Regions from separate parts of the Arthrobacter sp. SAFR-023 genome, predicted to be linked through region 1. Evidence: riboswitches for the same ligand, from Rfam matches in the RefSeq annotation. Region 1 holds a riboswitch; each other region holds the start of a gene.
The links. A riboswitch is a leader RNA that binds a small molecule or an ion and turns the genes downstream of it on or off. The one in region 1 is predicted to bind cyclic di-AMP.
Positions count from the first base shown of each region.

Region 2: linked by a shared signal. The riboswitch ahead of ACTHQX_RS19340 (NlpC/P60 family protein) and the one ahead of ACTHQX_RS15595 (hypothetical protein) in region 1 are both predicted to bind cyclic di-AMP.
Region 3: linked by a shared signal. The riboswitch ahead of ACTHQX_RS09665 (LysM peptidoglycan-binding domain-containing protein) and the one ahead of ACTHQX_RS15595 (hypothetical protein) in region 1 are both predicted to bind cyclic di-AMP.

Region 1 covers NZ_JBQCMF010000014.1:74,810-82,017, forward strand. Annotated here, with positions in the region: gene ACTHQX_RS15580 (hypothetical protein) at 1-147, opposite strand, end outside; gene ACTHQX_RS15585 (response regulator transcription factor) at 345-1,085, shown strand; gene ACTHQX_RS15590 (HAMP domain-containing sensor histidine kinase) at 1,089-2,702, shown strand; cyclic di-AMP (ydaO/yuaA leader) riboswitch at 2,807-2,962, shown strand; gene ACTHQX_RS15595 (hypothetical protein) at 2,966-3,835, shown strand; gene ACTHQX_RS15600 (glycosyltransferase) at 4,110-5,606, shown strand; gene ACTHQX_RS15605 (ArnT family glycosyltransferase) at 5,603-7,208, shown strand, end outside.
Region 2 covers NZ_JBQCMF010000021.1:35,788-42,995, reverse strand. Annotated here, with positions in the region: gene ACTHQX_RS19365 (fatty acid desaturase family protein) at 1-227, opposite strand, end outside; gene ACTHQX_RS19360 (ferredoxin reductase) at 242-1,360, opposite strand; gene ACTHQX_RS19355 (alpha/beta hydrolase) at 1,664-2,485, opposite strand; gene ACTHQX_RS19350 (GTP pyrophosphokinase) at 2,690-3,796, shown strand; gene ACTHQX_RS19345 (SulP family inorganic anion transporter) at 3,804-5,306, shown strand; cyclic di-AMP (ydaO/yuaA leader) riboswitch at 5,487-5,652, shown strand; gene ACTHQX_RS19340 (NlpC/P60 family protein) at 5,656-6,390, shown strand; gene ACTHQX_RS19335 (diguanylate cyclase) at 6,584-7,208, opposite strand, start outside.
Region 3 covers NZ_JBQCMF010000007.1:131,547-138,754, forward strand. Annotated here, with positions in the region: gene ACTHQX_RS09640 (3-oxoacid CoA-transferase subunit B) at 1-265, shown strand, start outside; gene ACTHQX_RS09645 (IclR family transcriptional regulator domain-containing protein) at 399-1,238, shown strand; gene ACTHQX_RS09650 (Re/Si-specific NAD(P)(+) transhydrogenase subunit alpha) at 1,384-2,604, shown strand; gene ACTHQX_RS09655 (NAD(P) transhydrogenase subunit alpha) at 2,604-2,975, shown strand; gene ACTHQX_RS09660 (NAD(P)(+) transhydrogenase (Re/Si-specific) subunit beta) at 2,972-4,345, shown strand; cyclic di-AMP (ydaO/yuaA leader) riboswitch at 4,495-4,665, shown strand; gene ACTHQX_RS09665 (LysM peptidoglycan-binding domain-containing protein) at 4,670-5,617, shown strand; gene ACTHQX_RS09670 (YybH family protein) at 5,875-6,288, shown strand; gene ACTHQX_RS09675 (purine-cytosine permease family protein) at 6,285-7,208, shown strand, end outside.

The sequences.
Region 1 (7,208 bases):
CCAGTGCTTGCCGCCGGCCGCCCAACCTCCCACTTTTCCTGCCGACGGCGGCCCTCCCCAGCCTGGCCGGTATGGGTACCCATCCGGCTGCGGCGCCGGAGGCAGGGGTGTGGTTTCTGGAACAGGTACAGGCTGCTGTCCGCTCATTGCGATCTCCTTAGGGGTTGCGGAAGTGTCCGTTCCAGACTGGAAAGCCTTCCTGTGTTTGGCCTGTGCGGCGCAAGAGCCATGCCTGTGACCTGAAAATCCGTACGCGGCGCCTTTCAGCTCGCTACGCTGGGATTCACAGCTGGCGCACAGGATTGCCAAAGCGGCGGCTAAACACCAGAACGGAGAGTTGTCACATGGCCACTTCGCACTCCATGACCAACAACCTTCCCCAGCTGACCCACCCTGACGGATCCCCCATCCGTGCGCTCGTGGTCGACGACGAGCCGAGCCTCTCAGAACTAATGAGCATGGGCCTGCGCATGGCCGGCTGGTCGGTGGCCATCGCTGCCGACGGCCCCGAGGCCGTGAAGCTCGCCAAGGAGTTCCGCCCGGATGTGCTGGTGCTTGATGTGATGCTTCCCGGATTCGACGGCGTTGAGCTCCTGGGCAGGATCCGCGCCTTCGCGCCGGAGGTCCCGGCGCTGTTCCTCACCGCCAAGGACGCGGTACAGGACCGGATCGTGGGCCTCGCCGCGGGCGGCGACGACTATGTAACCAAGCCGTTCAGCATGGAGGAAGTCCTGCTGCGCCTGCACCGGCTGGTCCAGCGCTCCGGCGTCGCCGCCATGGACTCCGCCGAGCTGGTGGTGGGCGACCTCGTCCTGAACCTCGACACGCGCGAAGTCACCCGCGCCGGCGACGAGCTGCAGCTGACAGCCACCCAGTTCGAGCTGCTGCGCTACCTCATGGAGAACCCCAAGCGCGTGGTCAGCAAGGCCCAGATCCTGGACCGGGTATGGAACTACGATTTTGGCGGCCAGGCCAACATCGTCGAACTGTACATCTCCTACCTGCGCAAGAAGGTGGATGCCGTGCACCCGCCCATGATCCACACGGTCCGCGGCGCGGGCTACGTCATCAAACCGGCAGAGTAGGCCGTGGCAAAACTTTCCGGAGCCGCGCGCACTCAGCGCCGACGCTGGCTAAAGCCGGACACCTGGCACCTCCGCACACGCCTGGTCCTCGTCGCGATGGCTCTCCTCGTGGCCATCTGCGGCGCGATCGGCCTGTTCAGCTACGCCTCGATGGACTCCTATCTGACCCAGCAATTGGACAAGCAGCTCTCGGATGCGGCCCACCGCTCCAGCGACTTCGGCCGTCCGCCGCTCGGCAATCAAGGGACCAGGCCCGATCCATTGGATGCCCGCGGCCAGAGGGTCGGCACGGTCACGGCGCGAATCGAGAACGGCGCCGTCATCAGTGCCGGTCTCATAGCCGCCGACTCCACCCGCGCCTCGCTGTCACCTTCAGACAACCAGGTCCTCCTGGAGCTCCGCCGCAACGGCGTGCCCGTCGAGCGCACACTGTCCTCAGGCACCTACCGCCTGGTCGCCGCGCAGGCGCCGTACGGGGACGTCATCGTCACCGGGCTCCCCCTCGCGGAAAAGCAGAACACCCTGACGTCCCTCGTGTGGACGATTACCATCGTCTCGCTGGGCGGCCTCGTGCTGATCGGCCTGGCCGGGACGGTCCTCATCCGCCGCACCATGAAACCGCTGGAGCAGCTCTCCGAGGTGGCCACCCAGGTCTCGCGCCTGCCGCTGGACGCCGGTGAGGTGGCACTCGCTGTCCGCGTCCCGCCGTCGAACGCCCATCCCGGAACTGAAGTGGGCAGCGTGGGCCACGCCCTGAACCAGATGCTGGACAACGTGTCCAATGCTTTGGAGGCGCGGCAGGAAAGCGAAATGAAGGTGCGGCAATTCGTGGCAGACGCCTCCCATGAGCTCCGGACGCCGCTCACGGCCATCCGCGGCTACACCGAGCTGATGCGCATGACCGAAAAATTCACTCCGGACGGCCAGCGGTCCCTGGCACGCGTGCAGAGCCAGTCAGAACGCATGACCGCCCTGGTGGAGGATCTTCTGCTGCTGGCGCGGCTCGACGACGGGCAGCCGCTCAAGCTCAGCGACGTGGACCTCACACAGCTCGTGATCGAGACCGTCAGCGACGAAAAGGTCATGGCACCGGACCGGGCGTGGCACCTCGACCTTCCCGAAGAACCTGTGTCCGTTCGGGGCGATGCATCGCAGCTGCACCAGGTGCTGGTCAACCTGCTCTCGAATGCCCGCAAGCACACGCCGCCCGGCACCACGGTGACCACCGGCGTGATGCGGTCGGCTGACGGCAGCGCTGTGATTACGGTCACGGACGACGGCGCCGGCATCCCGCCTGAATTCGTGGACAAGGTCTTCGCTCGCTTTGCCCGCGCAGACGCGTCACGTGTGACCCCGGCGCAGGCGCCCCCGGCACCTGCATCCGCAACGGCGACGGGTTCCATTGCCGGTGCCGCTAGCGCCCAAACAACCCTCCGCACCCCCGAATCGCGGGGGGAAGCCGGGGTTCTGTCGGCCGAGGGAACCAGCGGCCTTGGCCTGTCCATCGTGCAGTCCATCGTGGAGGCACACGGCGGGACAGTGGAGGTCACATCCCGGCCTGGCCGGACGGAATTTGCCGTCCGGCTGCCCATGCAAGGCGCCGCGCCGTCGTCGTGATGTCCGTTACCTAAATGTGACTTAATCAGAAGCCTCCTGTACGGTCGATAGAGTGCGGCCGCCACTAGAGCCGCATCTCCGGATTGACGCCCAGCTCTGCCGCTTCCCGGATTCCGCTAGTTCAGGCAGAGGCGGGGGAACCAGAGTCCCGGGCTTTCCGCATCAGCCCTTGGGGTGAAGCCGACACGTGAATTTTCCGTGCGGCCGGATGACCTCATCCGAACCCGACAGCTAACTCCGCAGGTGTTGAGAGGCAATCAACCATGTCTGAATTCAAGGCACAGGCGCGCCCTGATCGCGCCTCCCAGCAGTCCGACCGCAATATTTCCCGTCACCGTGCAGAGCCGGTTCGGCCTGCGACGGCTTGGGGCCGCCTGACCGGAAGCCTTCCGTCCTTCGGGCGCCGGGCAGCCGTCCTTACCACTGCCGCAGCCGTGCTCGTTGGCGTCGGCGCCGCAGGCCAGGCGGCCGACCAGGCTGCGCCTTCCGCCGCCCCAACGGCAGCGGCCACCGCCGACGCCGGGCAGACCCTGAACTTCGACAAGACGCTAATCTCCGCGCTTCCTGCCCCGTCCGCGGCGTCCATCGCTCCGCAGTCCTCGTCCCAGGCTGCCGCCGCCAAGGCCGCCACTGCGAAGGCTGCCGCTGCCAAGGCGGCCGCCGCAAAGACTGCCGCCGCCAACGCAGCGGCTGCCAAGACCGCCGCCGCTGCCAACGCCGCCGCGGTTGCCAAGGCCAACGCTGCCCAGGCGGCCGCTGCCAAGGCTGCCGCCGCGAAGGCTGCCGCCGTTGCCAAGGCGAAGGCCGCTGCGCCTGTTGCCCTGAATGATCCGGCCGGCGCACAGGCCTACGCGGCCACCAAGCTGGGGTCATACGGCTGGGCCGCAGACCAGATGCAGTGCCTGAAACGGCTCTGGACCAAGGAATCGGAATGGCGCACGACGGCCACCAACGCGAGCAGCGGCGCCTACGGCATCGTCCAGTCCCTGCCCGCCGAGAAGATGGCGACCGCCGGGGCGGACTACCGCACCAACTACCGCACCCAGATCAACTGGGGCCTGGACTACATCCAGGAGCGCTACGGCTCCCCGTGCGGTGCGCTGAACTGGCACCTCGCCCACAACTGGTACTGAGAGTTCCCCGGCCAAGCCAGCCGATGACGAGCACTTTTGCACCGCTTTAGGCTGAACGCCTGAGTGCGAAGGGCCCCGGATCCGCAAGGATTCGGGGCCCTTCTGCGTCCCCCCTCTTCCTGCCGCAGGCAAAGTGGTGCACAAATGCAGCGCGGTGCAGCGAACGCGGCAACCACAGCCGATGCTGGCAGCCGGCGAGCGCCGATGTCACGTCCACAGCCCCCGCACAGCTCGGCCCTAAAACCCTCATAACCCTAGCGGCCACTGTTGAGGCATGACCATCACAGACCAGGCCTCCGGAACCCCGCCGCACTCTCCGCTGCGCACCGCGCACCCTCATGCCCGCACCGCGGGGCACGAGCCCGCGCATTCCCTCGGCGGGCACAGCCGGCGGTCGCCCATCGACACCGCCACCGCGGTACCGGTTCTGGACGTGACCATCCCGGTCTACAACGAGGAACGCGACCTGGAGGAGTGCCTGCGCCGGCTCCACGCCTACCTGCGTGGCACGTTCCCGCACTCGTTCCGCATCACCGTCGCGGACAACGCCAGCACCGACGGAACGCTCAAGGCGGCCGAACGGGTGGCCCGGGAACTCCGGGAGGTGACCGTGGTGCACCTTGAGGAAAAGGGCCGCGGCAACGCCCTGCGGAAAGTCTGGTTGGCTTCGCCCTCGCCCGTTCTGGCTTACATGGACGTGGACCTCTCCACCGACCTGGCTGCGCTCGGCCCACTGCTGGCCCCGCTGCTCTCTGGCCACTCGGACCTGGCCATCGGCACGCGGCTGGCCCGCAACTCCCGGGTGGTCCGCGGGCAGAAGCGTGAATTCATCTCCCGCAGCTACAACTTCATGCTGCAGTCCCTGATGGGCGCCCACTTCAGCGATGCGCAGTGCGGCTTCAAGGCCATCCGGGCCGACATCGCCCAGCAGATCCTGCCGCATACCGTGGACACCGCCTGGTTTTTCGACACTGAACTCCTGGTCCTCGCCGAACGGTGCGGCCTCAGGGTCCACGAGGTGCCGGTGGACTGGACCGACGACCCCAGCTCCAGCGTGGACATCGTCCAGACTGCGCTCGCGGATGTCCGCGGCATGGCCCGGCTCAGCAAGGACATGGTGACCGGCCGCATCCCCGTTACCGAACTCCGGGCGGCCCTGGCCCGCGGCCCCCTCCCCGCCGCTTCACGCGGTCAGGAACAGAGTCCGGGCGGCAGCCTGTTCGGCCAGCTGGTCCGGTTCGGCACCATCGGCGTGGCCTCCACTCTGGCCTATCTGGTCCTCTTCTACCTCTGCCGCAACCTGATGGACCCGCAGCTGGCCAATCTGCTGGCCTTGCTCACCACGGCCGTGGCCAACACCGCGGCAAACCGGCGCTTCACGTTCGGCATCGCCGGCAACAGTGATGTTGCCCGCCACCACTTTGAAGGGTTGCTCGTTTTTGGGATCGGGCTCGCCCTCACCGCCGGGGCGCTTGCCCTGGTCCACAGCGGCGCGCTTCCAGGAGGCACGACGCCGGACCGCTGGGTTGAGCTGGTGACCGTCACCGCCGCGAACCTCGCCGCCACCGCCGTGAAGTTCCTCCTGTTCCGGCTGTGGGTCTTCCGACGGCGGCCCGTCGCCACCAACGCTCCCGCAGATTTCGCCGCATCTTCCACCAAGGCTCCATCAGATCCTGCCGCATCTTCCACCAACGCTCCAGCAGATCCTGCCGCCTCCGAGCCATCCCTCCCGCAGTCATCCGCCCCGACCACAGAAATGACGCACTCATGAGCACCACCGTCACTCCCCCAGATCGGACGACAGATCAGACGATCGACCCGACAACAGATCCATCGGCAAGCACGGCGGACCCCGCGCCGCCCCGTGCCAGCACAGGTTCCAACCCGGAACGAACCCGCCGGACCGGCAGGGCATCCCGGCTGCTCGTAGGAAACCAGCCGCGCTGGATCCGGCCCTCCGCGGCAGCGCTGCTGGCATTCACCGCCGTGCTCTACCTGTGGAACCTCGAAGCCACGGGATACGCCAACTCCTTCTATGCCGCAGCCATCCAGGCTGGTACCAAAGACTGGACAGCGCTGCTGTTCGGCTCCCTCGACGCCGGCAATGCGATCACCGTGGACAAGCCCCCGGCGGCCCTGTGGATTCCCGCCCTCGTAGGCCGGGTCTTTGGTTTTTCGCCCCTGAGCATGCTGGTGCCGCAGGCACTCATGGGGGTGGCGGCCGTCGGGCTCCTTTACCTGACGGTCAAGCGCATCTCCGGACCCGCGGCGGGACTGCTCGCCGGCGGCGTGCTGGCGCTGACTCCGGTGGCAGCGCTGATGTTCCGGTTCAACAACCCTGACGCGATGCTCACCTTGTGCCTGGTGCTGGCCGCCTACCTGACCACCCGTGCCATTGAAAAGGCAGGCTGGAAGTGGCTGGCCGCAGCCGGCGCCGTGATCGGCCTGGCGTTCCTGACCAAGATGCTCCAGGGCTTCCTGATCGTTCCCGGCCTCGCACTGGCCTACCTCTGGGCCGCCCCGACGAACCTCGGCAAGCGATTCCTGCACCTCCTCGCCGCTGCAAGCGGCATCCTGCTGGTGGCCGGCAGCTACATCTCCCTGTTCCAGCTGACGCCGGTCACGGGCAGGCCCTACATGGCCGGATCCGAAGCCAACAGCTTCCTGGAACTGACCTTCGGCTACAACGGCCTGGGCCGCATCACCGGCGTCGAAGGCGGCGGTGGCGGCATGCCCGTCGGCGGTGCCGGCGGCATGGGCGGGAATGTCGGTTTCGGCGGTGCCGCCGGGATCGCCCGGATGTTCGGGGCCAGCTTCGGCGGCGAGGTGTCCTGGCTGCTTCCCTCGGCCCTGATCCTGCTGGTTGCGGGCCTGTGGTTCACCCGCCGTGAAGCACGCACATCCCGTACCCGCGCGGCCCTGGTCCTCTGGGGCGGCTGGCTGCTGGTCACCGCCGGCATCCTGAGCTTCATGAGCGGAACTGTCCACCCGTACTACGCCGTTGCGCTGGCCCCGGCGATCGCCACACTGGTGGGCATCGGCTCCGTGGAACTGTGGCGCGGCCGCGCTTACGTGCCGGCACGGATCACGCTGGCCGGCACGGTCCTGGCGTCGTCGGTCTGGTCCGCGGTGCTGCTGGGACGCGACGCCACCTGGCTGCCCTGGATCAGGGTGGCCGTGGTGATCCTCGGCGTGCTGGCCGCTGTCGCACTGCTGCTCCGGCTCGATTCGCTCCGGGCTGTTCCCGCCCGGTTCCGCAAGGCGGCAACGGCTACCGTCGTGGCGGTTTCGCTGCTGGCCGGCGGGCTCGGCAGTACTGCGTGGACCTTCGCCACGACGGCGCAGCCCCATTCCGGATCAATTCCGACGTCGG
Region 2 (7,208 bases), on a different contig from region 1:
GCGGCGTCGGAGGCTCCGCGCTTGGCGAGGATCTCATCCTTGATGGCGTCCAGCTCGCGGCCGAGCTCTGCCACCTGCTCGTCGGTCAGGTGTGCGGCGGCGGGCGGGCGCACTGTGGGCCGGCCAGAGGCGGCCAGCGCCCCGGGCCGCGGTTTGGTAACCGGCTTGTCCGTGGAGTCGCTGGCGGCGGACTTCGTCGCGGCTGTGCGATCGGATATTGCAGTCATTCTTGTGATGCTCCTCAGATGTCGAGGTTAACGGGTCCGGCGGCTGCCGAAACGCACGTCTGGATTAGTTGGCCCGGATCACCGTGGACTTCGCCGGTGCGCAGGTCCCGGACCTGCCCTGCACGCAGGGGCAGCAGGCAGCTGTGGCAGATGCCCATGCGGCAGCCGCTGGGCATGAGGACCCCGGCGTCCTCGCCGACGTCAAGAAGGGGGGTATCGCCGTCGGCCTCAACCTCGCGGTCGGAGGCCTCAAAGGTGACCAGACCGCCGTCGTGCCCAGCGCCTGCCAGCAGGCTGGTGTTGAAGCGTTCGATGATGAGATTGACGGGGTCCGCCGCGAAGGGGCCTGTGGCCCCTTCTGCGCGGGCCGACTTGGAGTTCTTGGGATGGGCGGCCGCTTCGGCGGCCCACAGGGCTTCTGCGTCATCGAGGAATCCTTCCGGGCCGCAGGCGTAGGCAGCGCGGCGGCGCCAGTCGGGGCACAGGCTGTCCAGTCCGGCGGCCGAGCCGAAGTCCATCCGGCCACGCTCACCGGTAAACCAGTGGGTGACGCGGAAGTTGGGGAACTGGTCCGCGAGCTCGGAAAGTTCCTCGCGGAAAATGCTGTCCTCCGGCCTGCGGGCGGAATGAATCAGCACCACATCGGCGTCGGGGCGGTGCGGCACCAGCGTGCGGACCATGGACATCACGGGGGTGATGCCGCTACCGGCGGTGAGCATCAGGAGAGGCCTCGGATGTTCGGGGAGGACAAAGTCGCCCTGTGGCGGCGCCAGGAACAGGACGTCCCCGGGCCGGGTGTTGCGGACCAGAACCCCGGACACGGCACCCATGTCGCTCACGGTGATGGCGGGATCCTCCCCTGCGGGAGCGCTGAGCGAATAGGACCGCCAGTGCCGGACGCCGTCGAGCTCCACGCCGATCCGTGCCCACTGGCCGGCCTTATGGGCCTTCCAGCCACGGCCAGGCCGGAAATGGATGGTGGCTGAGTCCGGAGTTTCGGGGACAACTTTGGTGACTACCCCGCGCAGCTGCCGGGCGGAGAACACCGGGTCAAAGAGCGCCAGGATGTCTTCCGGCGCAAGGGGTGTGGTCAGAACAGACGCCGCGCGCGCCAATTTGCGGAGCCGGATCATGCTGTCCGCTTCCTGCCGGGCTCACCCATGTGTATCTCCTAGTGAAACCCATGATCGAAATATGTTGACTATCCCCCGACTACAAGAGTCCCCCATGCCGGTGCCGCTAGCAACCGGCGTCCGCATCGCGGGGCGCTGGACCACGCGGGACAGGCGTGGCAAGTTGCGGGCCATGTTCAATATTCCTCCGTTGCGACGTCTGCGAGCTTTTGCGGTAGATGATAAGCATACTTACCGCCGGAGTGCATGCACTCCCTCAGCCCACGTCAAAGCAACGAACGGACGCCGGAGTAGTTCCCGCCCCTAAAGCTGCAGCAGCTCCTGCACCAGCTCGCGGCACTTGCGGTAGGACGGCGCCTTCGGGTCGATGAGCGAGAAGTGGTCGCCCGGGACCTTAACCACCTGGACCGGCGCCCCGGCTGCGCGGGCGGCGGTGGCGTAGGCCTCGGACTGGCTCACCGGCACGGTGTCATCGTCAAGCCCGTGGACCGCGTACACCGGGATGGAGAGCGGCACGGCGCTCATCGGGTCCGCGTACTTGTGGCGCTTGGGGTACCTTTCGGCGGAGCCGCCCAGTAAGTTGCTGACGGCGCCGTTGCTGAGGTCGAGCCACTCCGCCTGCGCGAGGTTGAGCAGCCCGGACTGGCTGACCACGCCAGCCAGGTGGACGGCCTCACCGTTAAGGTTCCGGTCGACCTGCCGGTCGGCGTCGGCCGCGCCGAGTCCCGCAAGCCGGTCCCGGCCCGCCGCCCAGACGGCCAGGTGCCCGCCGGCGGAGTGCCCCAGCGCCACCACGCGGTTCAGGTCGAGGTCGTGCTCACCGGCCACCTCACGGAGCTTGTCGATCCCGGCGAGGACATCCTCGAACGTCCGCGGCCACCCGCCGCCGTTGCCGGCCCGGCGGTACTCCAGGTTCCAGGCTACGAGGCCGTGCGCCGCGAGGTCTTTCGCCAGCGGTTCGCCCAGTTCAGCGCCGTACTGTGAGCGCCAGTAGCCGCCGTGGATCACCACAACGATGCCTCGCGTGGATGGCTGCTTGCCGTTGCGCGAGGCGGGTGTTTCCGGCAGGAAGAGCTCGCCCCACTGGCTGGGGTGGTCACCGTAGTGGTACTTCTGCCGCTTCACTGCATCCTCCTAAGATCCTCCGAACGGGGCGCCGGCCCCTCCTTGCCGCCTCCCGCGCGCCCGGGCTCCGGGGTTGCAGGGCACAGCGGCGCACAACAGCCATGCCCCGAGCCTACATGGACGCCGCTCCCGTGGGGCAGAAGGGGCTGCAGTGGCGAGGGTGTCACGCGCGCTCCTGTCGCACCGCCTTGATAGTTTGGATCCATGGCAAGCAACTGGGATCGCCTGGACGTCACTCAGCGCGACTCCGTGCAGGAAAACGTGGAACTCTACGAGCGCGTCCGGCCTGCCCTGAAGCTTGTCACCCGGGAAGTCCTGCAGATACTGCGGTCCATGCTCAAGGACACCGAGGTCACACCATTGTTCGTGACCGGCCGGACCAAGTCGGTGGACTCCTTCCGGGAAAAGATCTCCCGGACCGAGGAACCGCTGGAAGAGGGCGGGCAGCGGCTGCTGAAGTTCCCGGACCCATTCCGCACCCTCAACGACATGGTGGGCGTGCGCGTCATCACCAAGCTGCCGGCGGAGAACGCACTGGTGGCCAACCTGATAAAGCGCCAGCGGCACCTCTTCGACTGCCGCGGCGACAGGGAAAAGGACATCGGCTCGATCGAGTCCGGAACCTACGGCTACTCCAGCCGGCACCTGATCCTGCGCACCATCCAGAACGACGTCGTAAAGAACTACCAGCAGGGCTTCAACGCCGACGCCCCGCCCAACGGCAGCTACTTCTTCGAATGCCAGATCCGCACGGTGTTCGCGCATGCATGGAGCGAGATCGAGCACGACATCCGGTTCAAGGCGGAGGACCCGCGGGCGTGGACGCCGCACTTCGACCGCCAGTTCACGGCCACCGCCGCCATGTTGGAGACGGTGGAGACGGCCTTCGCCGACCTGCACGAACGCTACGAGGAGGTCCGCAGCTACTGGGACCTGGACGGAGAGGGCGCGGCGCAGCTCACCCCCAACCGCATCCGCGACGTGTGGCGTACCCTGCTCCCGCACGTTGACCGTAAAGTGGATGACGACTGGGGTTGGGCAGCCGAACTCCTGGCGGCCCACGGACTCAAGCAGACCGTCCAGCTTGCCGGGCTGCTCAGCGCCAACCGGATCACCGAGGTCCGCAGGGCCCTGGACCACCGCTACTCCCCCGGCCCGGACCGCCTGCTGGATGACCTCCTGCTGTGGCAGTACGGCACCAAACACATCGACCTCACCGCCGAGGCGCCCGACGCCGTCCCCCACCCGCGGCGCGACAGCCTCCTGCGGCGGCTGAAGCAGATCGAGCGCTATCGCCAGACGAAGAAATAGAGTTTTCATGAAGCCCGAACAGCTCCAGTCCGTCCGGGCCACGCTCCGTTCCCCGCGGCGCCTCAAGACTGAGGCCCTCGCCGGACTGGTGGTGGCCCTCGCCCTCATTCCGGAAGCCATCGCATTTTCCGTGATCGCCGGAGTGGACCCCCGGATCGGACTGTTCGCCTCCTTCACCATGGCGGTGACCATCTCCTTCGTTGGCGGCCGGCCCGCCATGATCTCGGCCGCAACAGGTGCCGTCGCGCTGGTAATCGCGCCGCTGATGCGCAGCCATGGGCTGGACCACCTGATCGCCGCGGTGATCCTCGCCGGGATCTTCCAGATCCTGCTCGCCGTCCTGGGCGTCACCCGGCTCATGCGTTTCATCCCGCGCTCGGTGATGGTGGGCTTCGTGAACGCGCTGGCCATCCTCGTGTTCATGGCCCAACTGCCGGAACTGATCGGGGTTCCCTGGCCGGTGTATCCGCTGGTCGCCGCGGGCCTGCTGATCGTCGTCGGCCTCCGCCGGATTACGACGGCGGTGCCGTCACCTTTGGTGGCCATCGTCCTCCTGACGGTCCTCGCCGTGCTCGCCGGAATCGACGTCCCCGCTGTCCAGGACAAGGGCCAGCTGCCGGAAAGCCTGCCCACGCTGTTCATCCCCCAGGTGCCTCTGACGTGGGAAACCTTCCAGACCATCGCACCGTTCTCGCTGTCCATGGCGCTCGTGGGGCTGCTGGAATCCCTGATGACTTCCAAGCTAGTGGACGACATCACCGATACGCGCTCTAACAAGACCCGCGAATCCTGGGGCCAGGGCGTGGCCAATATCGTCACCGGGTTCCTAGGCGGCATGGGCGGCTGCGCCGTGATCGGGCAGACCATGATCAATGTCAAGGGCTCCGGCGCGCGGAGCCGGGTGTCCACGTTCCTCGCGGGCGTCTTCCTGCTGGTGCTGGTAGTCACCCTGGGCGACATCGTGGGCCTCATCCCCATGGCCGCCCTCGTGGCGGTGATGATCTTCATCTCGGCCATCACCTTCGAATGGCACTCGGTTGCGCCTGCCACCCTGAAGCGGATGCCCAAGTCGGAAACCGCTGTCATGCTCATCACCGTGGTCACGGTGGTGGTCACTCACAACCTGGCGATCGGCGTCGGCGTCGGGGTGCTAGCGGCGATGGCGATGTTCGCCCGCCGGGTGGCCCATTTCGCCACCGTGGAGCGGACAGAAGTGGAGCTCGACGGCCGGACTGCAGCCACCTACACGGTGGACGGCGAACTGTTCTTCGCCTCCTCCAACGACCTTTACACGCAGTTCAACTACGCCCGCGACGCCGAACCTGACATCGACAAAGTGGTCATCGATCTGCACGCCTCACACCTGTGGGATGCCTCCACTATCGCCGTGCTGGACGCGGTCACGGAGAAGTACCGCAGGCATGGCCGGGAGGTGGAACTCATCGGCCTCAATTCAGCCAGCATCCAGATGCGGGAACGTCTGGCGGGGAAGCTTAACGCCGCAGAGTGAGCATTATCACTTCATGGCGCTCATTCCCTTTACCTGACGCGGATCAGCATGGCGGGAAGCGACACGGCCCCGTTACCTTAATGTGACATTCGGAAAAGCCTCCCGTACGGTGGAAAACGTGCCTCCTTCACCGACGAGGCACTCCCGCGCTGATTGCCTAACTCTGCCGCAGCCCGAGGAACCATTCGAATACCCATGTCCGGCAGAGACGGGGAAACCACTTTTCGGCCCGCTTGAAGCGGGCCTTGGGGTGAAGCCGCACAGTTCCTGACCACGCTCAGGACCGCGGCCGGGTGCCTCCCATCCGAATCCGACAGCTCACCTCGCAGGCATCGGGAGAGGCTTCTTCATGTCGTTCCGCTTTATTTCTGGCCGCCGTGCTGCGGTCATCCTTGCAGCATCCGGCCTGGCCTTCACCGGGAGCGTCGCAGCCAACGCGGCCAACGCTCCGGCCCAGCAGGCCAAGGCTCCCGCCGCCGCCCCCGCGACGGCTGGACAGTTCCAGGCTCCCCTCACAGCCGCTTCCAGTGTCAAGATTGCTTTTGAGCGCCCCGCGGTTAAGTCGGCTCCCGCTCCGGTAGTGTCAGCGCCCGTCGTCGAAAAGCCGGTTGTGAAGAAGGCTGCAGCGCCTGTCGCCCCCGTCACGGCAGCCCCGGCCGCTGCGCCAGCCAAGGTTGCAACCGCGCCGGCCGCACCTGCGCCCGCACCGAAGGTCACCGTCCAGGCTGCGGCTCCCGCGCCCAAGGCCCCCGTCAAGGCCGCCGCAGGCGTCAACGCCACCATGCTGGCCTCCGCTTACGCCCAGATCGGCATCACGCAGGACTGCACCGCCATGGTAGAGAAGGCCCTCGGCGCCGCCGGCATCCGTGTGGGTGACCTCGCGCCGATGCAGTTCCTGAGCCACGGCCGGGTCGTCTCCACCCCGCAGCCCGGCGACATGATTGTGCAGTCCGGCCACGTGGCCATCTACGCGGGCGGCGGCAAGGTCATCAGCGGCGGCATGAACGGCATCAACGCCACCATGGCCCACCCGCTGTCCTGGCTCACGGCCACCGGTCCCGTCACGTTCGTGCGCGCGGGCTAGCCGGAGCTGAGTAACCGCCGTGTTCCGCTGCCTTGGGGGCGGCGGAACACGGCCACCCCCCAAGGTGCTCCCACCTTTCTACAAGGAGTAGGGAACACACTGGCTATGCCTGATGAAAGACCGCAGGCTCCGGCTGCGAGTCAGGATCGCCGGGTCCGGATTGTCCCCCATGCATTCCGGATCCGGTGCCTGCTCAGCCCCTGACCGTGCGGTTCCGCCCCTGTGATTTGGCTTCATAGAGAGCGACGTCGGCGGCCGCGATGACCTCGTCGAGGTCGGCGGTTGTCGCGTTGTAGGTGGAAATGCCGTAACTGACGGTCGGCATCCGCAGCAGTTCGGGGATGTGCTGCTCTGCCAGCCTCCTGCTGATTTCCCTCGCAATGATTTCCGCGCTCTTGGGGCCTGCGCCAGGAAGCAGGAGGATGAACTCCTCGCCGCCGTAGCGCCCGGCAAGGTCCGTGGACCGCACCGATGCGCTGCACGCCTGGGCAAAAGCTCGCAGTGCAAGGTCACCCGCCGCGTGGCCGAAGGTGTCGTTGACTGACTTGAAGTGGTCCAGGTCTGCCAGGATCAGCGACCCGCCGCTGTTTGCAGCCTTGCTGCGTTCCAGCTCCTCGGCCGCCGCCTCCAGGAAGGCACCGCGGTTCAGGAGGCCCGTCAGCCCGTCCTGGGTGGCGACCGTGCGCAGCGCCCGCGTCTGCTGCTCGGTGCTCAGCCCCGCCATGCTGAAGGAAACCACCACCAGCAGCACCATCGTGACCATCGTGGTCACCGCGGACCCGAAGTAGGTTGCAAAGACGGGACCGCTTGGCCCTTCG
Region 3 (7,208 bases), on a different contig from region 1:
GGGCGCGATGGACCTGGCCACCGGAGCCAAGGACGTTTTCGTGATGATGACCCTCCTGACCCGCGAAGGCGCCTCCAAGATCGTGGAAGCCTGCAGCTACCCGCTCACCGGCGTGGGCTGCGTGACCCGCGTCTACACCGACAAGGCCGTCTTCCTCACCGGACCCGACGGCGTCCGCGTCCGCGAAACCTTCGGCTGCACCCTCGAGGAGCTCCAGGCCCTGGTCCCCGTTCCGCTCACGGCAGCCCCCGCCGTCGAGCACTAAGGCTTTCCCCGCGTCCCAGCGCGAACCGGCAGCAAATGACCGCAAACCCGGATTTTGAGGGCATCAGCTGCCAGTTCGCGCGTGTGGGGGCGGGGCCGGAAGTGTCCGTTCGCGCCGATTAGGATTGGTAACCATGACCGACGCAGCAGCAGGGACCACGCCTCGTGCGGGCCGAGCGCCGAAGGACGGCGCGACGCCGGCGGCGAGCGACCAGTATGTGCAGTCGCTCGCGCGGGGCCTCGCGGTGATCCGCGCGTTCGACACCGAGCATGCCGACATGACGCTCACCGAGGTGGCTGCCCGCACGGATCTCACGCGCGCCACGGCCCGGCGTTTCCTGCACACGCTGGTGGAGCTCGGCTACGTCCGGACCGACGGCAAGACTTTCGCGCTTACGGCCCAGGTGCTGCAGCTCGGCTACGCCTACCTTTCAGGCCTCTCCCTGCCGCAGCTGGCCCAGCCGCACCTGGAGGAGCTGTCGCTGAAGCTGGGGGAGTCGACGTCGGCGGCGGTGCTGGACGGGACCGACATCGCCTACATCGCCAGGGTCACCACCCGCAGGATCATGACCATCGGCATCACCGTAGGCACCAGGTTCCCCGCCTATGCGACGTCGATGGGCAGGGTGCTTCTCGCCGGGCTCCCGCCGGAGCAGCTTAAGGAATACCTGGCGGCGGCGGAGATCAAGCCGCTCACCCCACGCGCGGTTGGCACGGTGAAGGACCTTTTGGCCGTCCTCGACAAGGTCCGGGCTCAGGGCTGGTGCCTGCTGGACCAGGAGCTGGAGCTGGGGCTGATGTCCGTGGCCGCTCCGGTTTATCACGGTCCGAAGGTGGTGGCCGCCGTCAACGTCTCGCTGCAGGCACAGTCCGTGGCCGCCAAGCTGGACCGTGAGGCCTACCTGGAGTCCGTGCGGAAGGAAATCGTGGCCACGGCGGAGAGAATTTCGTCGGACTTCTCCAGCGGGCGGTAAGGGACGCCGTTGGCCGCCGCCCTCCCGCCACGCGCCCTTGAGCCATAGACTCAAGCCAACTACGTGCAGCAGTGCCGCTCCGTGGGTCCGGTCCTCGGGCCAGAAATGAGCAGAAGCCGCTGCACCGTTGGAAGGGAAGTGGCGGGTGAAGCTGGGGATAGCGCGGGAGCGCCGGGAAGGCGAACGGCGGGTCGCTGCGACGCCGGAAACCGTAAAGCAGCTGGCCGGACTGGGCCTGGAGGTGCTGGTCGAATCCCGGGCGGGTGTTTCCGCCGGGCACGCCGACGACGAATACCGCCAGGCAGGTGCCCGCATCGTTGACGACCTCGATCCCGCCGGGCTGGACATCCTCGCCCATGTACGTCCGCTGGAACTTCCGACGGCGACGGCCCTGAAGCGCGGCGCCGTCACCGTGGGCCTGGCCTCGCCGTCGTCCGAACTTGCCACCGTCAGGGCGCTGGCCCAGGGCGGGGTCACGTCCTTCGCACTGGAACTCGTGCCGCGCATCTCCCGGGCCCAGTCCATGGACGCCCTGTCCTCGCAGGCCCTCGTGGCCGGCTACCGCTGCGTCCTTGAAGCCGCCATCCGCCTGCCCCGCTTCTTTCCGCTGTACATGACCGCCGCCGGAACCGTCCCGCCCGCCCGGGTGCTGGTGCTCGGCGTCGGCGTGGCCGGGCTGCAGGCGATCGGGACGGCGAAGCGGCTCGGCGCGCGCGTCTCCGCCAACGACATCAGGCCCTCCTCCGCGGAAGAAGTCACGTCCATGGGCGGCACCTTCATCAAGCTGGATCTGGAGACCGCAGAGGCGGCTGGCGGGTACGCACGCGAGCTCACCGCCGACCGCGGCGCCCTGCAGCGGCAGCTGCTGGCTCCCCACGTCGCCGATGCCGACGTATTGATCACGACGGCGGCTGTCCCCGGCCGGCACGCCCCGCTCCTGGTGACCCGGGAGATGGTGCAGGGCATGCGCCCCGGATCGGTCGTGGTCGACCTCGCCGCGGAGTCGGGCGGCAATGTGGAGGGGTCCGTGGCCGGCCGGGACATCCACGTCCCCACGGCCGACGGAAAGGGGACCGTCGCCGTCGTCGGCCTCAAGGACGCGGCGTCGGCCATGCCCACGGACGCCTCCCGGCTCTATGCGAAGAACGTGGCCAACCTGCTGGCGCTGATGACGCGGGACGGGACGGTGGACCCGGATTTCGACGACGACGTGATAGCAGGTGCGTGCCTGACGCACGACGGCGTGGTGCGGCACCCGCCGACGGCGGAGGCTCTCGCGGTGGTCGCGAGCGAGGCGGACAACGGACTCGCCGATGAGTTGGCGGACGGGCCAGTGAAGACATCGGAAAACGAAGGGGTGGTCTGATGGACGGCATCAGCCTGCTGACCATCACCGTGCTTGCGGTGTTTGTCGGCTTCGAAGTGGTGTCGAAGGTTTCCAGCACGCTGCATACGCCCCTGATGTCCGGCGCGAACGCGATCCACGGGATCATCCTGGTGGGTGCCATCATCGTCGCCGGCCAGGCAACGCATCCCTGGGTCCTCGCGGTGGCGCTGCTGGCGGTGGTGCTTGCCACGGCGAACCTGGTGGGCGGCTTTGTGGTGACGGACCGCATGTTGCAGATGTTCCGCGGCCGCAAGCCGGATAAGCCGGCCAAGCCCGGTGCGCCCGGTGCCACACCAGGTACGGGCGCCACACTCGGTGATACCAAGGAGAACACGGAGGCCACCCGGTGACCCTCCTGGACCCCAACGTCACCGCCCTGCTCTACCTCGCGGCGGCTGTCTTCTTCATCCTGGCGCTGAAGGGCCTGAATTCCCCGCGAACCGCCCGCCGCGGCAACCTCATCGGCGCCTTTGGTGCGGTGGTCGCGGTCTTTACGGTCTTTTTCTCGACCCGGCTGGACAACGTCCCCCTGATCCTCGGCGCCATAGCCGTGGGCTCCGGCGTGGCAGCCCCCGTGGCCAGGCGCGTCAAGATGACCCAGATGCCGCAGCTCGTCGCCCTCTTCAACGGCGTGGGCGGCGGCGCCGCTGCCCTCGTGGCGCTGCTGGAACTGCCGCATGCTGAGGACGCCTGGGTGCGCGTCGCCGTCGTGTTCACCCTGCTGGTGGGGGCGGTGTCCTTCGCCGGTTCCGCGGTGACGTTCGCGAAGCTGCAGGAGCTTATGACCACCCGCCCCGTGGTGTTCCCCGGCCTGCCGGTGCTCATGGGCGCGGTGCTGCTCGCCGCCGTCGGCGCTGGCGCCGCCGTTGTGCTGGGCGGCTCGCTCGTCCTGGCGCTGCCCCTCCTGCTGCTGGGCCTGGTGGCAGGCGTGCTGCTGGTGCTGCCGGTGGGCGGCGCCGACGTGCCGATCGTCATCTCGCTGCTCAACGCCTTCACTGGCCTGGCGGTCGCGGCATCCGGCCTGGTGCTGGGCAACGTGCTCCTGGTGGTGGCCGGCACACTGGTGGGGGCGTCCGGCACCATCCTCACCCGGGCGATGGCTGCGGCCATGGGCCGAAGCGTGGCCGGCATCCTGTTCGGCGCGTTCCGGGGAGGTTCGACGGCGGGATCCACCGCTGTGAGCGACCGTCCGGTCCGTTCGTCGAGCCCCGAGGACGTGGCGGTGCTGCTGGGCTACGCGCAGCGCGTGATCATCGTTCCCGGCTACGGGCTGGCCGTCGCGCAGGGACAACACACCGCGGCGGAGCTGGCGCAGGCCCTGGAATCCCGGGGTACCCGCGTGGACTTCGCCATCCACCCCGTGGCGGGGCGCATGCCGGGGCACATGAACGTGCTGCTCGCCGAGGCCAATGTGCCCTACGAATCGCTCAAGGAAATGGGTGAGATCAACTCCGAGTTCCGCACCGCCGACGTGGCGCTGGTGGTGGGCGCGAACGACGTCGTGAACCCCGCCGCCAAGACCACCGCAGGCTCGCCGATCTATGGGATGCCCATCCTTGAGGTGGCGGACGCACGGCAGGTGGTGTTCCTCAAGCGCTCCATGCGGCCCGGGTTCGCGGGAATCGAGAACGACCTCATGTTCGAACCGCAAACCACCCTGCTGTTCGGCGACGCCAAGGAGTCCCTGACGAAGGTGCTGGGCGCGGTGAAGGCCCTGTAGGGGGCAGCATCCGGGGGTTGTCCCGAGCCTTTCCGCCACACCCTCGTTACTCAAATGTGACTTTTGGGGCCTGAGTGCGATAGCCTCGGCCGGTGCCCTGGTTCCGCTCAGGGCATTCCCGGGCAGAATGCCGAGCCCTGCCGCTGACCGGGATCCGTTCGCTATGACCAACAGGCAGGGACGGGGGAACCACCTTTGTACCGGCCTTGCAAGCCAAGGCCTAGGGGTTAAGTCCAGACGCTCCGCCCAGCGGCGGGCAGGACCGGGTGACTCCCATCCGAACCCGACAGCTCACCCCGCAGGCATGGGAGAGGCACATCAACCATGTCACGTAAGTTCACCGCCGCGCGCCATCGCGCCACCCCGACGACGTCCATCGCTTTGCAGGGCCTGCAGTATTCCCTCAGGTCCAACGCTGCCTCGGTTGCCAAGCCGGCGGCCGCCGCCGCCGTCGCTTCAGGGCTCCTCTTCGGCGCCGGAGCACCCGCACACGCAGGTGCCTACGCTCCGGAGACGCCGGACGCCGCCGCTGCTGTCCAGTCCGCAGCTGGCCAGGCGCTGGCAGCACCCACCCAGGCAGTCCCCGCCCCGGCGCAGGCCGCCCCGGCAGTTCCCGCGCCGGCAAGCGGTGGATCCGCTGTTGCCGGCGCATCGCACACCGTGGTGCCCGGCGACACCCTTGGTGCCATCGCAGCACGCCACGGTGTCAGCCTTGATGCACTCCTCGCGGAGAACGGCCTGTCCCTGGCGTCCGTCATTTACCCCGGCGACCAGATCCTCATCCCCGGACCGGGTGCCGTTGCAGCTCCCGCTGTACCTGCGGCCCCGGCAGTGCCTGAGGTTCCTGCCGCTCCGGCAGTTCCCGCGGCTCCAGCACCGGCTGCCCCGGCGCCTGCCAGCATGGGAATCTACAACGCCTCCGCCTCGATTACACCGGCGGCTGCAACCCAGTCAGCCAGTGGCGTGGGTGGAGCCATTGTGGCCTCTGCCCGGGCGCAGCTCGGCGCCACCCAGGACTGCACCATCCTGGTGGAGCAGGCACTGCGCTCTGTCGGTAAGTCCGTCGGCGACCTGGCCCCCGCACAGTTCTACCAGTACGGGACTCCGGTTTCCGCCCCGCAGCCCGGTGACCTGATGATTAGCGCCGGACACGTCGGCGTCTACATCGGCGGCGGCCAGGCCATCAGCAGTGGCATGAATGGCGTCAACGAAACCATCGTGCACCCGGCCTCCTGGCTCACCGGCTCCACCTACGTGCGGGTGAACGCCTAACAGCGCGTGAGCGCCTGACGGGCGACAGCCGAACAGGCAGAACGTTACAACAGCAGCGGCGGGTGCATAGGCACCCGCCGCTGCTGCGTTTGCGGCAGATTCGGTACCGGCAGCAGTCGGCGGCGCGAAACAAAAGTCACTCACAAGCAACAATTGTTGACTAGAAGATACCCGTCCGGTTTACTGGCACCCTGACCGGATGTGAGCTGGGCCACGTCACGGCCGAACTTTGCAAGCAACGCCGAGAGTGAGCTCCCGTGGACCTAATCACCACCGCCGAGGTCGAGTCAGCAGCGCAGAGGCTGATGACCGCCTTCGCGGCCACCGACACTGACCGCTACTTCGACTGTTTCGCGCCCGACGCGTCTTTCGTCTTCCATTCCGAACCGGGCCGCCTGAGTTCGCGCGAGGAATACCGCGCCCTGTGGCAGAACTGGCTCTCGGATGGTTGGCGGGTCGCAGAATGCGCCAGTTCCAATGCGTACATCCAAAACGCCGGCACATGCGCCGTATTCAGCCATGATGTCGAAACCGTCATCGACGTGGCTGGCACAAGAGAGACCCTTCACGAGAGGGAGACCATCATTTTCACCAGGACGGAGTCTGGCAACGTGCTGGCCATACATGAGCACCTTTCTCCGGCGCCGGTTAGCCCGAAGGCAATCTCATGACACAAGATTCAAAAGCCCCTGCCGTGACCGAGGTCGAAAAGCACGGCATCGAACCGATTCCCGCCGCCGACAGGACGGCGAAACCGCTGGACCTGTTCCGCCTGGTGTTTGGCGGCGCGAACACCTTCGCCACGGTGGTCCTGGGATCGTTCCCGATCCTCTTTGGGCTGTCCTTCAAGGACGCGCTGTTGGCCACGGTCCTGGGCGTCGTGGTTGGTGGCCTGATACTTTGCCCGATGGCTGTTTTTGGTCCCACCAACGGAATGAACAATGCTGTTTCCTCGTCCGGGCATCTGGGCGTGCACGGCCGGGTTGTGGGATCCTTCTTGTCACTCCTGACGGCGTTCGCGTTCTTCTCCATCTCTGTGTGGAGTTCGGGGGACGCGCTGGTTGGGGGCGCGAACCGCCTGGTGGGCCTGCCCCAGAACGCGGTGACGCTGAGCCTCGCCTACGGCGTCTTTGCTGTTCTGATCCTGACCGTGTGCATCTATGGGTTCCGTTTCATGCTCTGGGTCAACAAGATCGCGGTGGTGGCTGCGTCCTTGCTGTTCCTGCTCGGCATCGTTGCGTTTGCGGGTGCGTTTGACCCGTCCTACGCCGGGACGTTCGGGCAGGGGGCGGACGCCGCTACCAGCGCCCTGTTCTGGCCATCCTTCATAGGATCCGCACTGATCGTCATGTCCAACCCCATCTCCTTTGGCGCGTTCCTGGGTGACTGGTCCCGGTACATCCCGGCGGAGGCACCCAAGCGAAAGGTCATGGCTGCTGCCTTCCTCGCCCAGGTGGCTACTCTGGTGCCGTTTGGCTTCGGGCTGGTCACGGCTACCATCATTGCCACGGAGGCGCCGTCGTTCTTCGAGAACTCTGACTATGTGGGCGGCCTCCTGGCCGTTTCCCCTGCCTGGTACTTCCTGCCGGTG